DNA from 3 places in the Brevibacillus sp. AG genome. Region 3 is predicted to be linked to each of the others. Evidence: predicted binding sites of a transcription regulator. Region 3 holds the regulator's gene; each other region holds the start of a gene.
What was found. Region 3 encodes LexA, which represses DNA repair genes until DNA is damaged. Its sites were predicted from a motif close to CGAACATATGTTCG; they were not measured.
Positions count from the first base shown of each region.

Region 1: the regulator LexA is predicted to act here: its motif matches at 2,937-2,950, upstream of recA (recombinase RecA).
Region 2: the regulator LexA is predicted to act here: its motif matches at 2,931-2,944, upstream of dinB (DNA polymerase IV).

Region 1 covers NZ_JAQMYO010000002.1:708,698-713,511, reverse strand. The annotation lists gene rny (ribonuclease Y) at 1-810, opposite strand, end outside; gene POF51_RS08660 (RecX family transcriptional regulator) at 1,082-1,723, opposite strand; gene recA (recombinase RecA) at 1,793-2,851, opposite strand; gene POF51_RS08650 (DEAD/DEAH box helicase) at 3,019-4,608, opposite strand; gene POF51_RS08645 (competence/damage-inducible protein A) at 4,617-4,814, opposite strand, start outside.
Region 2 covers NZ_JAQMYO010000018.1:42,065-46,878, forward strand. The annotation lists gene POF51_RS29735 (ATP-dependent DNA ligase) at 1-844, opposite strand, end outside; gene POF51_RS29740 (DUF4365 domain-containing protein) at 976-2,781, shown strand; gene dinB (DNA polymerase IV) at 2,997-4,238, shown strand; gene POF51_RS29750 (hypothetical protein) at 4,752-4,814, shown strand, end outside.
Region 3 covers NZ_JAQMYO010000001.1:320-5,133, reverse strand. The annotation lists gene POF51_RS00040 (HelD family protein) at 1-569, opposite strand, end outside; gene crcB (fluoride efflux transporter CrcB) at 608-973, opposite strand; gene POF51_RS00030 (DUF896 domain-containing protein) at 1,069-1,266, opposite strand; gene yneA (cell division suppressor protein YneA) at 1,343-1,678, opposite strand; gene lexA (transcriptional repressor LexA) at 1,841-2,464, shown strand; gene POF51_RS00015 (DUF456 domain-containing protein) at 2,515-3,000, opposite strand; gene POF51_RS00010 (DUF4269 domain-containing protein) at 3,109-3,684, shown strand; partial or broken gene POF51_RS32140 (hypothetical protein) at 3,847-4,056, shown strand; gene POF51_RS00005 (glycosyl hydrolase family 18 protein) at 4,017-4,814, opposite strand, start outside.

The DNA of each region.
Region 1 (4,814 bases), on a different contig from region 3:
GCCGTCTGCGACCAGTTTATCTAACGCTGTCTTGGCGATTTCCCGACGAATCGGATCGAAGCCAGACAGGATGACTGCTTCTGGAGTATCGTCAATAATCAGATCGATACCAGTCAACGTTTCCAGGGCACGAATGTTACGTCCTTCGCGTCCGATAATACGTCCCTTCATCTCATCATTTGGCAACGTAACCACAGAAACGGTTGTTTCTGCTACGTGGTCTGCTGCACAACGTTGAATGGAGGTCGTAATGATCTCACGAGCACGCTTGTCCGCTTCTTCCTTGGCCTGAGTCTCAATCTCCTTGATCATCACAGCCATTTCGTGGCGGACAGTATTCTCCACATCAGTCAGAATGATCGTCTTCGCCTCATCCTGCGTCAAGCCGGAGATTCGTTCTAGCTCTGATACTTGTTCTTTATATAAGTGCTCTACCTTGCTTTGCAGTTCTGCGATGGTACGGTCACGCTCAGACAATTCTTCTTCTTTGCGCTCCAACTGTTCCATCTTGCGGTCCAACGATTCTTCTTTTTGTAGAATTCGTCGTTCCTGACGCTGGATCTCATTGCGTCTCTCACGCAATTCAGTTTCCGCTTCGGATCGAAGCTTGAACACTTCATCCTTTGCTTCCAGCACCTTCTCCTTCTTAACGGCTTCGGCGTCCCGTTTGGCTTCCTCCACGATCTGTCGTGCAGCTTCTTCTGCACTGGAGATCTTCGCTTCCGCAATCGATTTACGAGTGAAGTAGCCTGCACCCAAGCCGATCAGCAGGGCAACGAGCACAATGACAACAGTAATTATAGGATCCATAGGCTTTTTCGTTTCACCTCCTTATTGTAAGACATCTCCCCGCTTTCCAAGCATTTGTTTTCCATGGAGTGCTCTCACATTTGAACATTCGGCTAAAAAACAAGACCGATTTACTCGGTCCGCTGAATCCGTACAGCTTTCGCACGGTTTTTCAGTTGTTTCATAGGCAACGAGTGAGCAAATCACAAAAGTTATGATACACCAAGTAAATACAAACCTATTTTATTATTTGTGAACAAGAATTGTCAAGATCATGCAAATAGAGTTGGCCCTAACTATCGCTTCTATGACGCAATTCTTCACGCATTTGTTGAATGATCGCATGGGAGAATCCCTTGCGCATCAGCATAGATAGCAGCTTGCGCTCTTCATCGGGGTTCGGTGCACCCTCTATACGCCGCGCCTTCTTCTCTATCAATGCGCGGGCAGCATCTAGTTCAGCCTGCCTAGACACGCCACGTACTGCGTCATCTACAATCGCTCTGTCCACTCCACGCTGGGTAAGCTCCATACGCAGCATATACGGGCTCCTCGGCTTCAAACGCAATCGCTCGTCTACCCATTGCTTCGCAAATGCTTCATCATCGATGTAGCCGTGATCCTTGCAGCGCTGGCATATCTCTTCTGCAATCTGTGGCGAAAATCCCTTTTCTATCAAATAGGAATGCAGCTGACTGCTTGTTCGCGGGCGTATGCCGAGATATCGCAATGCACCTAAATACGCTTTATGCTTTTCTTCTGCTATCAGGACTTCTCGGCAAAAAGCTTCATCTAATTCTGTTCCCTTAAATAGGTTGTACTTTACCAGTATGTCTTCGTGTACGGTAATGGCATACTCGCCTTCGACATCGATATGGTAGCGTTGCTTTTGTTTGATATCTCGATGAACGGCAGTGATCAGGCCGCTCTTCATGATGATTCACTCCTTCGCAAAGCTAAAATAACAGCCTGTCTCATCGACAGGCTGCTCTTCTACTCTTCATTACTCCAGATCAAATGTAGGCTCTTCATCTTGCTCTGGGTCATTTACTGCTTCACCTTCTGGAACAGAACCAGGGTTTAGGCTGAAGTATTCGCGTACTTTTGTTTCAATCTGCGATGCAATGTGCGGATTTTCTTTCAGGAAGACTTTCGAATTTTCTCTACCTTGGCCGAGACGCTCCTCATTGAAGGAGTACCATGCGCCACTCTTTTGTACCACATCGATCTCGGAACCGATGTCGAGAATGCTACCTTCTCTGGAAATACCTTCGCCGTACATGATATCCACTTCAGCAACCTTGAATGGTGGTGCTACTTTATTTTTGACGACTTTGATCTTCGTCTTGCTTCCTAAAATGTCGTTGCCAACTTTGATAGATTCCGCTTTACGAACGTCCAAGCGAACACTCGCGTAGAACTTCAAAGCGCGTCCACCCGGAGTTGTTTCTGGGTTACCGAACATAACTCCCACTTTTTCACGAAGCTGGTTGATGAAGATTGCAATCGTTTTGGACTTGTTGATGGCGCCGGACAACTTGCGGAGTGCTTGGGACATCAAGCGTGCTTGCAAACCTACGTGGGAATCTCCCATCTCGCCTTCGATCTCTGCTTTTGGTACGAGTGCCGCAACGGAGTCGACTACGATAATGTCTACCGCACCAGAGCGCACCAGTGCTTCCGCGATCTCCAAAGCTTGCTCACCAGTGTCTGGTTGGGACAACAGCAATTCATCGATGTTCACACCCAGCTTCGCAGCGTAAACCGGATCCAAGGCATGCTCAGCATCGATAAACGCAGCTTGTCCACCCTGTCTTTGAACTTCTGCGATGGCATGAAGCGCTACTGTTGTTTTACCAGAAGACTCTGGTCCGTAAATCTCAACAATCCGTCCGCGTGGGAACCCACCCACACCAAGTGCAATATCTAGAGCAAGTGCACCGCTAGAAGCCGTAGAAATCTGGATGTTGGATACTTCTCCCAACTTCATAATGGAACCTTTTCCGAATTGCTTTTCTATTTGACGCAATGCACTCTCCAAAGCTGCGCGACGATCTGACAAATGGTACACACCCTTTCAATTTTCGCATCTCTTTTGCTTGTCTTCATCATACCTCGAGACAGAAGTGTTTGCCAAGTATTTTTTACGAACAAATATTCGCATCGTAAAAAAGCAGCCATTTCCTGGTTGTTCCCAGAGAAATGACTGCTTTGTGTAATACTCTCTAATTAGGAACGCTTCGCTCCGCGAGGCTTTGCAGGCTCCAGATTGATTCGTTTTCCGTTGATACGTGTTTGACGCAGTGACTCATATACGAATGCCGCTACCTCTTCCGGAACCTCAACAAATGTGAAGTTCTCGAAAATGTCGATGCGACCTACTGATTTTCCTGGGATACCCACAGATTCAGAGATCTCGCGTACCAGATCCTGTGGCTTCATGTTCGCATTGCGGCCTACGTTCAGGAAGAAGCGAACCATGCCTTTTGCTGCGCCTGTCTCACCAAAGTTGTACGCTTCTACTTCCTGCCCTTGTCCCGCTTCGGTATGGAATGCCAGGTGCAATGCAGCAGCTGCTACTTTTTCAGCCGGGTATTGACCTACGAGAGCATCCGCTACTTTTTGATACATATCCGCGATTGCATCGCTTTCCAAAAGGCTAGTCAATTGTTCACGCAATTGCTCTTGTTTGCGCTCAGCCACTTCCTCCAAGGAAGGAACATTGCGAGAGAGCACTTGTGCTTTTGTCTGCTTTTGGATAAACATCATTTGTCTTACTTCACGCGGCGTAACCAGCGTCATCGCAATTCCTTTGCGACCTGCGCGACCAGTACGGCCAATACGGTGTACGTAGCTCTCAGAGTCTTGTGGAATATCGTAGTTGATTACGTGAGAGACGTTTCCTACGTCGATACCGCGTGCTGCTACGTCAGTCGCGATCAAGAATTCAATCGAGCCCTCACGGAACGCATTCATGACCTTGTCACGTTGTGCCTGTGACAAGTCACCATGCAATCCGTCCGCAAGGTATCCGCGGGATTGCAGCACTTCGGACAACTCATCTACGCCGCGCTTAGTGCGGCAGAAAATGATACCCAGCTCGACATCCTCACTGTCCAAGATGCGGCAGAGGCTCTCTACTTTGTTACGGTCAAACACTTTGTAGTATACCTGTTCGATCAATGGTGCCGTTACTTCTTCACGGCTAACCGCGATCGTTTGCGGTTGTTTCATGTAACGGGTAGCCAAACGCTTGATTTCTGGCGGCATCGTCGCAGAGAACAGCAAGGTTTGACGCTCTTCCGGCATATGTGTGATGATCGTTTCGATATCTTCGATGAAGCCCATGTCCAGCATTTCATCCGCTTCATCCAAAACGAGTGTATGTACGTTATCCAGCTTCAATGTTTTTCGGCGCAAGTGGTCCATAACACGGCCAGGAGTACCTACAACGATTTGTACACCTTGGCGCAGTGCACGAATTTGATGTCCGATCGATTGTCCGCCATAGATTGGCAGCGTACGAACTTTGTTATATTTCGAGATGCGCAAGAGCTCTCCCGCAACCTGGATAGCCAGCTCACGAGTTGGGGTCAGCACGATCGCTTGTACACGATTGGCAGGCGTAATCTTTTCTACAAGTGGAATCCCGAATGCAGCAGTCTTACCAGTACCTGTCTGTGCTTGACCAATCAGGTCTCCGCCATCCAGAACTTTTGGAATGCAAGCTGCCTGAATCGGTGATGGCTCCTCGAAGCCCATATCGTGAATCGCTTGCAGAATAGATTTATGTAAAGGAAAATCGGAAAAAATCGTCATGAAAAAAATCACCTTTCTTTTTGCATTTGCAGCGCATAAAACAACGCGTATTTAGCGGCACGCCCAACGATTGCATGCCTTCTTCCGGCAAGGCGCAGCTCTTTTACAACTGTAGGCATTCCTTCTGCCGCGATCCCTACGTAAACAAGGCCAACAGGCTTGCCCTCGGAAGGATCGGGTCCAGCCACTCCCGTAACAGAAATCCC
Region 2 (4,814 bases), on a different contig from region 3:
TGCCTGCTTTTGTATAGCATTGGAACTTAATCCGAGCACTTACACCTGGATCGAGGATTATCCACTCATTGTTTTCTTCACGAATTATTTGATTCGTTCTTCTATAGACCTCTTTGACTATGCTTGATGATGGAGGAAATTCAAGCATTCCAACATATCTGCCATCTACGGATAATCCCCACCCAAATTTACTCTTTCTAATTGAGGTAATCTGGCATTTTGCGTACTGATAAGCTTTGGTCTTGACCCATACATTCCCTGGTCTCGAATCTAAATAATAGTGCGAGTTTCCACCAGGTTTTACATTGTAAGAGCAAATTCCTTCAAGTCCAAGTTCTTTTGCACGCATAAATAACGATTGGCCATCTTCATATAGTGTCGTGACCGAAATCTCGTCTGTGTTAACAATTGCTCGTTCCAGCAATTGTCTACGCTCTAGGAAATCCCTTATTAAGATGGATCGATTATTATAAAACAACATATCCCAAATGATAAAGTGTACGGGCTTAGACACTGATGCTTGACGCACTGCTTGTTCCTTTTTGGTCTGTGATCTACTCATGACATCCTCCCAGCAAGGAGATGGAGGAGATGTTTGAGGATTTAAACAAATCGCCTCTCCATCAAATATGGCATTTTGGATTGGCAATTTGATTCGATCCAATTCTGGAAAGAAGCTCTGAGTGACTTCGTTTCCATGTCTCGTGAAAGCGCGAGTCTTACCATTATCATAATGAAGCAGTATTCTGATTCCGTCCCATTTTAGAGAGTGTAACCAGCCTGTTTCGGCCATGACCTCACCTGACGGTTGTAGTAGCATTGGTTTAATTGGTTTGTTTAGCATTCTAAAAGCCTCCTACTGCCAAGTTATCATGCAGGAGCTTCGTTATGTATATGGAATCAATGGAAGAGAATTTAGTGTAGATGAGATATACTAAATGTAATCATCTTTATTGTAAATGAGGGATCGCTAGAATGAAGCTGTCGAATGGAAAAATTGAAAGACTTGCGGTACAAGCGATCAAACATGAAGCGAACAAACCAGGTTCATTCTTAATCGCAAGCATACCAGAGGGTGATAAAGGAGTATCGTTTGATGGAAGTATCGATGTGTTCATTGATGATTCAGAAACCGTTGAATCTCTGATAGGTTCAGTTCCAATACAAGTTAAAGGAAATCAAGTGGAAGAGTTTTCTGGGAATAAAAGGACATTTTCTTTGAAAGTCAGTCATTATCAAAATTATTACAATAGCAATGGAGTTCTTTTGCTGGTAGTCGAAGTAAATGAAAAGGACGAATCGAAAATATATTATAAGCAATTATTACCGGTTGAGTTAGCGAAAATCATTAAGTTTTGCGAAATCAAAGAACAAAAAAGCAAAAGTATCGATCTCAGGCCTCTTTACGAAACTTCTTTACAAGAGATATGCAGAAGATTCCTAAAAGAAAGAGATAATCAGCCTAAAGTGCTTATCGAAAACAAACCTATTCCAGATAAAGCATACCCAGGTGGCTTTACTTTCTCTAGCGTAACTTTTAATCCTCACAATGAAGCGACGAGCAATATCTTTGATCATGACTGGACGCTTTATGGAATCATTGATACTTTAAAAGTTCCGTTAGATATCGGGCGCATTTCTTCAGTGACTACTAAAACAGATGAGAATATCGAAATTGATGGTACAACATACACATACTATGTGAAATCAACAGAGGAAGAGAATACAATTAGGCTAGTGATAGATGATGTGCTGGAATTTGCTTTCGATAAGAAATTTACCAGTAATTTTTCGCTAAGATTCTTAAAATTTCACTCTTTACCTACCCAATTGAAAGTCATCCCTCTAATAAAAAATTTACTTACAGGTAAGACTATTAACTTAGCAGGTTCAGAGTTTTCATTGAATCATTATATTGGAGATTTAAAGAAAACTATTGAAGATTTGGAACAATCTTATCAGCTCTATGTAAATGTACTGAAGGTGTTCACCCTTCTAGATATTAACGAAAACACGATAATTACTGAAGATGACTCTACCCCAAGTTTAAAAGAAATGTTTAGATTATTGGTTAATGTCATACTACGCGCAAATTGGGATGGCATCAATGAGCTAACCGACAGTTGTATGCATAGATTAAAAGTTGGCGACCGGTGGATCGTTTTTTACTGCACGAACTCAGGTCAGAAGAAACTCGTGAATGCATTCTCCGAGGAAGTAATTAAATTGCCATGCAAGTTGGTAGTAGATGGGGAGGATGAGTTTCCACATAGTATTTATGCCCTTATGCCACTAGATGACCTAGTTGCTGGGTTAAATGTTAATCATGAGATATTACGTGCTTCTTTTGATCAGATTGATCCTTATAGAAATGATTCCGCTTTTGAATTAACAAATGAGTTTTGTATAACATGTATTAGGGCATATGATTTGACTAATGACAGTATCTTCTTGGATACCGCAGAGCATATCTATATGATTTACAGTGACGAAAGGTACCCGGCATACAACGAATTTAACAAAGCTATTATCAATGTTAATTTAAACCAAATAAGAAAACGAAAGAACGGACAACTTTCTTTAGATGAAATGGAATCATTAATTAAACTGAAGACACAATTTAAGTATGAAGCATATTTAGATTTACACTTCTGCATTAGCGTATTGCTAGAAAGTAAACTTGAAGCAAAAATGGCTTATGGAAGAATGGATCAGCAAAAGCGAGATACTTATGTGGATTACCCTATTTATCAGTTGTATAAAGACATAATAAAGGAGTAGGATTTGATTTCCCAGCTTCTACACATGGTGATCCAAACCCATTACAAAGGAATCCGAAGGGATGTCTTTTAATGTCCAATAAACTGTTACATCTTTTTTACAGGGACTAATGGCCAATACAATTAACTGCTAAAAAAGCACTTATAATAAGAACGTATGTTTGATATACTGATTAATAAATGCGAACGTACGATCTTATTTTAGGGGTGTATTTTATGAGCGGATTAAAAAAGAGAATCATTTTTTTAATCGACATGCAAAGTTTTTATGCGAGTGTAGAAAAAGCTGCTAATCCACAAATTCGAAATAAACCTGTTGTTGTTGCTGGAGACCCAGAGAGAAGAAGCGGTATCATTTTAGCAGCATGCCCAATCGCAAAATCATATGGGGTTGTTACAGCTGAAGCGTTATGGCAAGCTCAGCAAAAATGTCGGCAGCTTGTAGTGATACGACCACGCATGGAAGTGTACATTCAACGATCGATGCAGATTACAAGGATCTTCGAGTCATTTACCGATTTGGTAGAGCCGTTTTCAATAGACGAGCAGTTTCTTGACGTAACGGGCAGTGTTCACCTGTTTGGTGATGCGTTGCAGATGGCCGCACAGATTCGGCAGCGTGTATGGATGGAGACCGGAGTCAACTGTAGGGTAGGAATTGGGACGAGCAAGGTGCTCGCGAAAATGGCGTGTGACAATTTCGCCAAGAAAAATGAAGAGGGTGTTTTCTGGTTAAAGAAGGAGGAGCTCTCCAATACACTCTGGAAGTTACCAATCGATAAGTTGTTTGGTGTCGGTTCTCGAATGAAACGTCATTTCCATCGCATGGGAATTTATCAAATCAAAGAGTTAGCGGAGCTCTCACCACAAATATTAGCTCGTCGATGGGGAGTAAATGGCGAGGTTCTATGGCGTACAGCACATGGCCTCGATGACTCTCCTGTCTCAATGGATACGTATGATGTACAAAAAGGAATCGGCCAACAGATAACGCTCCCTAGAGATTTTCACACCTTTGCTGACATAAAGACAATTCTATTGGAGCTCCTGGAGGAAGTCTGTAGACGTGCGAGGAGCAAAGAATTAATGGGATCGGTTCTGACTGTCGGTTGTCGAGGGGCTGACTTGGTTGCAGGAACAGGTTTTAATCGGCAAATGAAGCTCACAGAGCAGACGAATGATGTTATGACATTATACCAGGCTGCCTGTTTCCTTTTTAATCGCCATTGGGAACAAACTCCGGTACGCAGTATTGGTGTCAATCTCGGTCAACTTGTCCCTGATAACGTCCTGCAATTGAATTTGTTTACAGACAATGTGAAAAGACAGTCTTTAGCCCATGCCATGGATGATATCCGGGACCGATATGGTACTGCTGCTATCTTGAGAGCCTCCTCGTTGTTAGAATCAGGTCAGGCGAAAGAACGAGCTCGGAAGATCGGTGGCCATTACAAGTAACTGAAGTACAATATGTCCGATCATTGTAGGACTCACGAAATGATCACCTTTCGAATAGCATTGGAACAACCTACCTGGATACCCAAGTTTATTCTTACTAAGTAGCGCACCACAGCTCACTCAGCATAATAGGTATAAGATAGAGATCATTATTGTAGGGTGTTATTGCTTTCATTGAAAATGGAAGCATGGTATATTATAGATGTATTGAGTATTAAGTGTTTTTTGTTAACGAATGCCTATGTGCCTTTTCACCCGATAGAGATCGGGTTCAATGAATCGACCTGTTGGTCGCATGAATGGATTTCCATTGTGCTACCTTCAGGTCGTTTTTTTATTGTCCAAAAAGGTGTTAGGTGAACTTTATTAAGGAGGGAGAAAGTATAGCAAGCCTTTGTATCGTACTAAGTAGAACGTTGTGAATTGCGAGCAAGAAGATAAATTTTGTCTTCTTGCTTATTTGTTTTGGATTAGTGCTTAGATCAAAAAGAATTAGGAGAAGGAGCTGTTCATATGCAAGGTTTTAAACAAGTAGAGCTTTCCATCGTAAAACAAGTGGAATTTGATCATGCGGAA
Region 3 (4,814 bases):
TCTTTTAGCCTACTATCGTTTGCCTGATTCAGATTGGCTGCCAAGAATTCATCAATGAAGCCCTCTTGCAAAAATTCGTCGGGATGCCCCATCTCGCGGTTAATCGTTTCTTTTACCGCTCCATCATAGATGCCGACGATCTTTCCGTCTTCGATCGCAAAATTACGCTTTAGTCGAACTTCACCACGCACGATCTCGCGTCCCATCCGGTAAAACGCTTCTTTGCTCTCACCGGAATAATAAAGACTGGCGATAGGCGCGCGCCAATCCACGACGACAGAATCAAACGTATCGCTGCGTACAATTCCCCGTTTTCCTATGTAGACCTCATCCAGCTCGTAGATTTCATCTTTCAAGAAATCCACTCTGCCGAAATATGGCTTCTCTCGACCCTGATCTTCCAGGTAGCTCAATTCCTTAGCCTTTTTATAGTTAACAACCTGTTTGACATAATCATCTGTTGCCTCGCGAATATCATTGCGAAGCTGCTCCATTTCTTCGTCGATCGCTGAAATTGTTTCATCCAGCTTTTTTTGTTCCAATTCATAATCACGATGCTGTGTACTCACATTCATTCCCCCTCACATGTATCGTGTCATTGAACGACTCAGGACCATTGCCTGGCCAACCATATTCCAACCGCACAAGAAAGTAGACCGACTCCCAAACTAAGCAGAGCGTACAAAGTGCCACGTAACAGTTGGCCTTCTCCCCAAAAAGAGACTACTTCCAAGGAGAAGCTTGAGAAAGTCGTAAATCCTCCCATGACCCCCGTTGCAAATAAGAGGTAGAGTGTCGGAGATAAAAAGCCACGTTCTTTCCCCAGCACGAACAAGATGCCGATGATCAAAGATCCACAAACATTGGCGATCCAGGTTCCCCACGGCCATCCCGGCTGATTCGCGAGCAAAGACAATAGGTAGCGCAAAAGAGAGCCAACTGCTCCTCCAACCGCCACAGCTATCCACGCCATCGCTTTCCCTCCCTGGCTATCACAGCTTATGTATGTCACAGAAAAAGACACCCTAGCGTCAAGCGAGGATGTCTGTCGTATCAGTAATTGTTATCTTACTGTTTTGGCTTATTTTCTTCAAGGTCTTCCACATAACGGATGGAATCCAAATTTGCTCTCAATGAAAGCTTAACGGCGTCAATGTACTTTTGGCGCAATGCTTTTTGTTCGAGCTTTTCCTCTTCGGTCAAACCTTCTTCGCGCGATTTTTTGACCAATTCGTTGATGCGTTTAATTTCTGCGTCAGATACCACTGCTGGTTCCTCCCACTCTGTAGTAGTGCCGCTTCATTATACCACATTCGAATGATCCCGCAAGACAGCCGAACACTTACGGAGTATCAGGAAGGATGAGAGTCTGACCTGGGTAAATCCTGTTGCTCTCTAAACCGTTCGCATCCTTAATTTCTATTATATAGTCCCGAACATCCATCTGATCTGTATTGTATTGAACAGCTAACGACCATAGGCTATCTCCAGATTGTACAGTTACTTCTATGCCTTGTGGCTCCTCCATTGGCGAAGAAGCAAACACTAGTTCGGTTAACAGGTAAAAAAAGAGAGTAAATGTAATAAGAAACAAGAGAGCTTGTCCTCTCGTGATACCAAAACGAACACGACGTTCTTCTTTTTTCTCGAAACGATTACGTACTGTCAATGAATTCATAATGATAGCCTCCTCGCAAACATACGTTCTGATCACTTGTAGCCTCATAATAAATGAGAACATATGTTCATGTCAACGATGAATCGAACTTATGTTTGTCGAACGCAAGCTCCCATGGTATAATATAGGAAAATATGTTCGAGAAATCAGGGGTGTCTTTCTATGTCAAAATTATCGAGTAGACAACAAGCCATCATCGAGTTCATACGAAAGGAAGTTCGTGATAAAGGATATCCGCCATCTGTACGTGAAATTGGGGAGGCAGTTGGACTAGCTTCCAGCTCAACTGTACATGGGCATTTGGCACGCTTAGAGAAAAAAGGCCTCATTCGTCGAGATCCTACCAAACCTCGTGCCATCGAATTGCTATCAGATGAAGATCGTTTTCAAGACAATTTCGAAGACTCTGTCGTCCGTGTGCCAGTAATCGGAAAAGTAACCGCTGGACAACCGATTACTGCCATTGAGGATGTAGAAGAGTACTTCCCGCTTCCAGACAATATCGTGACTTCTGACAAGGTCTATATGCTGCGCGTCTCCGGGAACAGTATGATTGATGCCGGGATTCTCGACGGAGACTACGTCATTGTTCGCCAACAGCACGTAGCCAACAATGGTGACATCGTCGTAGCCATGACAGAAGAAGACGAAGCGACCGTTAAAAGATTTTTCAAAGAAAAGAATCACTTCCGTCTCCAACCGGAAAATGCCACGATGGAACCGATCATCCTGGAGCATGTCACTATTCTCGGTAAAGTCATCGGTGTTTATCGACTCATTCACTAGTTCCCACGTAAAAAAGGACAGCCGAGGCTGTCCTTTTTGTTTTCTGTCTATTATCTGGCGATAAAAAACCAGATGATCATCGTAACTTGCAAGATGACTTTTACGACTGCACTACCCAAAAATCCGATCAGTGAGCCTACGCCCGCTTTCACTGCTCTCTCCATCGACTGCTTCTGTACCATCAACTCTACAAGAACGACGAATACGAACGGCAAGATCAGCATACCAAACGGTGGGAAAACGAAAATCCCGAGGATAATACCGATCGCAGCAGCGATGGACGACCATTTGGACCCTCCGTACCTTTTTACGAAGTACATATTTGTCAGCAAGTCAGCACCGTAAAGCAGAATGCTTAGAACGACCATTCCCCACCAAAAGGATGCCGGCAATCCCGCTCCCGGATCTGCAATGAAAAAGTGATAGAGCAAAAAGCCCGCCCACAGTAATATCGTATCAGGTAAAACGGGTAAGAAAATTCCTGCGATGCTTAGCAAGAACAATAACACAACCACTACCCACAAAAATATTTCCATCTACTACACTCCCTTCATTTAGGTATACGAGTGATTATCGATTTCGTTGCGTACTTATTCACTTTTGTCTAAACTATTTTAAAAGAAAGCAGACATGGAGGTAGTCTCATGAGAAATTGGCATGATCTCTCCTACTTGGGCAGAGGGACGATTCGCCAAAAAGCAGCGTTGGAAGCGATTCAACAGACGAACATCATGGAAGTACTATCCGATTACCACCCAGTGCTTGCCGGAACCATCCCATTGGACATTGATGTTGTGCAAAGCGATCTGGATATTATTTGCGAGAGTCATGATCTGGAGCAGTTTGAGCAGGCTGTTCGTACAGCATTTGGCTGCTTGCCCGGATTTGAAGTGACACACTTAGATGTAAATAGTACTCCCACGTGCGTTATCTCGTTTTTCACAGCTGGCTTTTGGTTTGAATTGTTTGCTCAACAGGTAGCTGTCGAAAAGCAAAACGCCTATCGTCATATGGACATCGAAGCACGATTGTTAGACATAGGAGGCTTGGATGCGTATAAACATATCAGGACTCTGAAGCAAAGCGGCATCAAGACAGAGCCTGCATTTGCTCGATACTTTCATATCCCGGGTGATGATCCATACGAGGCTTTGTTGCAATTGGAGCCGTTAACAGACCAGGAATTACGACAAAGAGTTCAACTGCTGCGAAAGGAATAATCTTCGAGCAAAGAGCCAATCTCTACTGCTTGAATGTAGGCTTTTCATTTAATGTCTCGTTAAGGTATCGGTCCAGCTTATTAAAATTCAGGAAATAAAAATCCCGTATTCAATAAAAAATACGGGATTTTTATAAATTGTTTATCTTGTTTTAAGCTTCACCTAGATGACGGTGCCCACCTTTATATATGTGGGGATGGAAGTCGAATGGCTACGGATGTAGAAAATACTCTTTGTCACGCCTATCAAAAAATACATGGAGTCAGTGAACAAGAGGCAAGAAATTGGTTCATCATTTTTCTTCTTGTTTTATTCGACGTAAGTAAATGGATTTATTTTAGACCAGAAGAGATCGCTTCCCAGAATTTTTGATCTTCCATACCGATCGCATATGTCGATACACCAGCTAACTCATATGTTTGCGTATAATGCGTCTTATTTTTTATACTTGTTTCGTCTTCATACCATACGACATGTTTACATCCATCAGAATCCGTGTAATTGAAATACATTGAACCAGAAACCTCATCCCTAACTGGTGTTGCTCCAGTCGTGGCAATTAGTTCCGAAATATTTTTCCACTCTACTACAGAATTACTTTTATTTGTAGGATCAGATAAGTTCCAATCATTTCCGTATTCTGGAATACCCATGATTACCTTTTCGGAAGGAATATAATCAATTGAGAATTGGAGAGAAGATTCTATCCACGGAGCACTTGCTACAGAACCTGGATCACTCCATACCCCATGCTCATCATAAGTCATTACCTGTATATAATCAGCAGCATTTCCTAGTGCCTCATAATCGTATGCTCCAGTCCAGTCATCTGAAGGATCGTCTGTGGATTTTGCTGGAACGGAGACCATCGTTAGAAGGTTGTTGGCTTTCATCGTTTTCGAAACCTCTTTAACGAACGCAGTCAATGCCGTACGGTCCTTTGGCAAAACAGCTTCGAAGTCAATGTTAATGCCTTTGTACTTATTTTTTTTCACAAGAGACAGCATATTTTTTATGAGGGTGTTTTTCGCTTTGGAATTAGTGAGCACTTGATGTGCAATGTTACTATCCCACCCTTTTGCTCCATAATTGGACACCAGAGCGTATGGTAACACGTTTACCGAATTTGC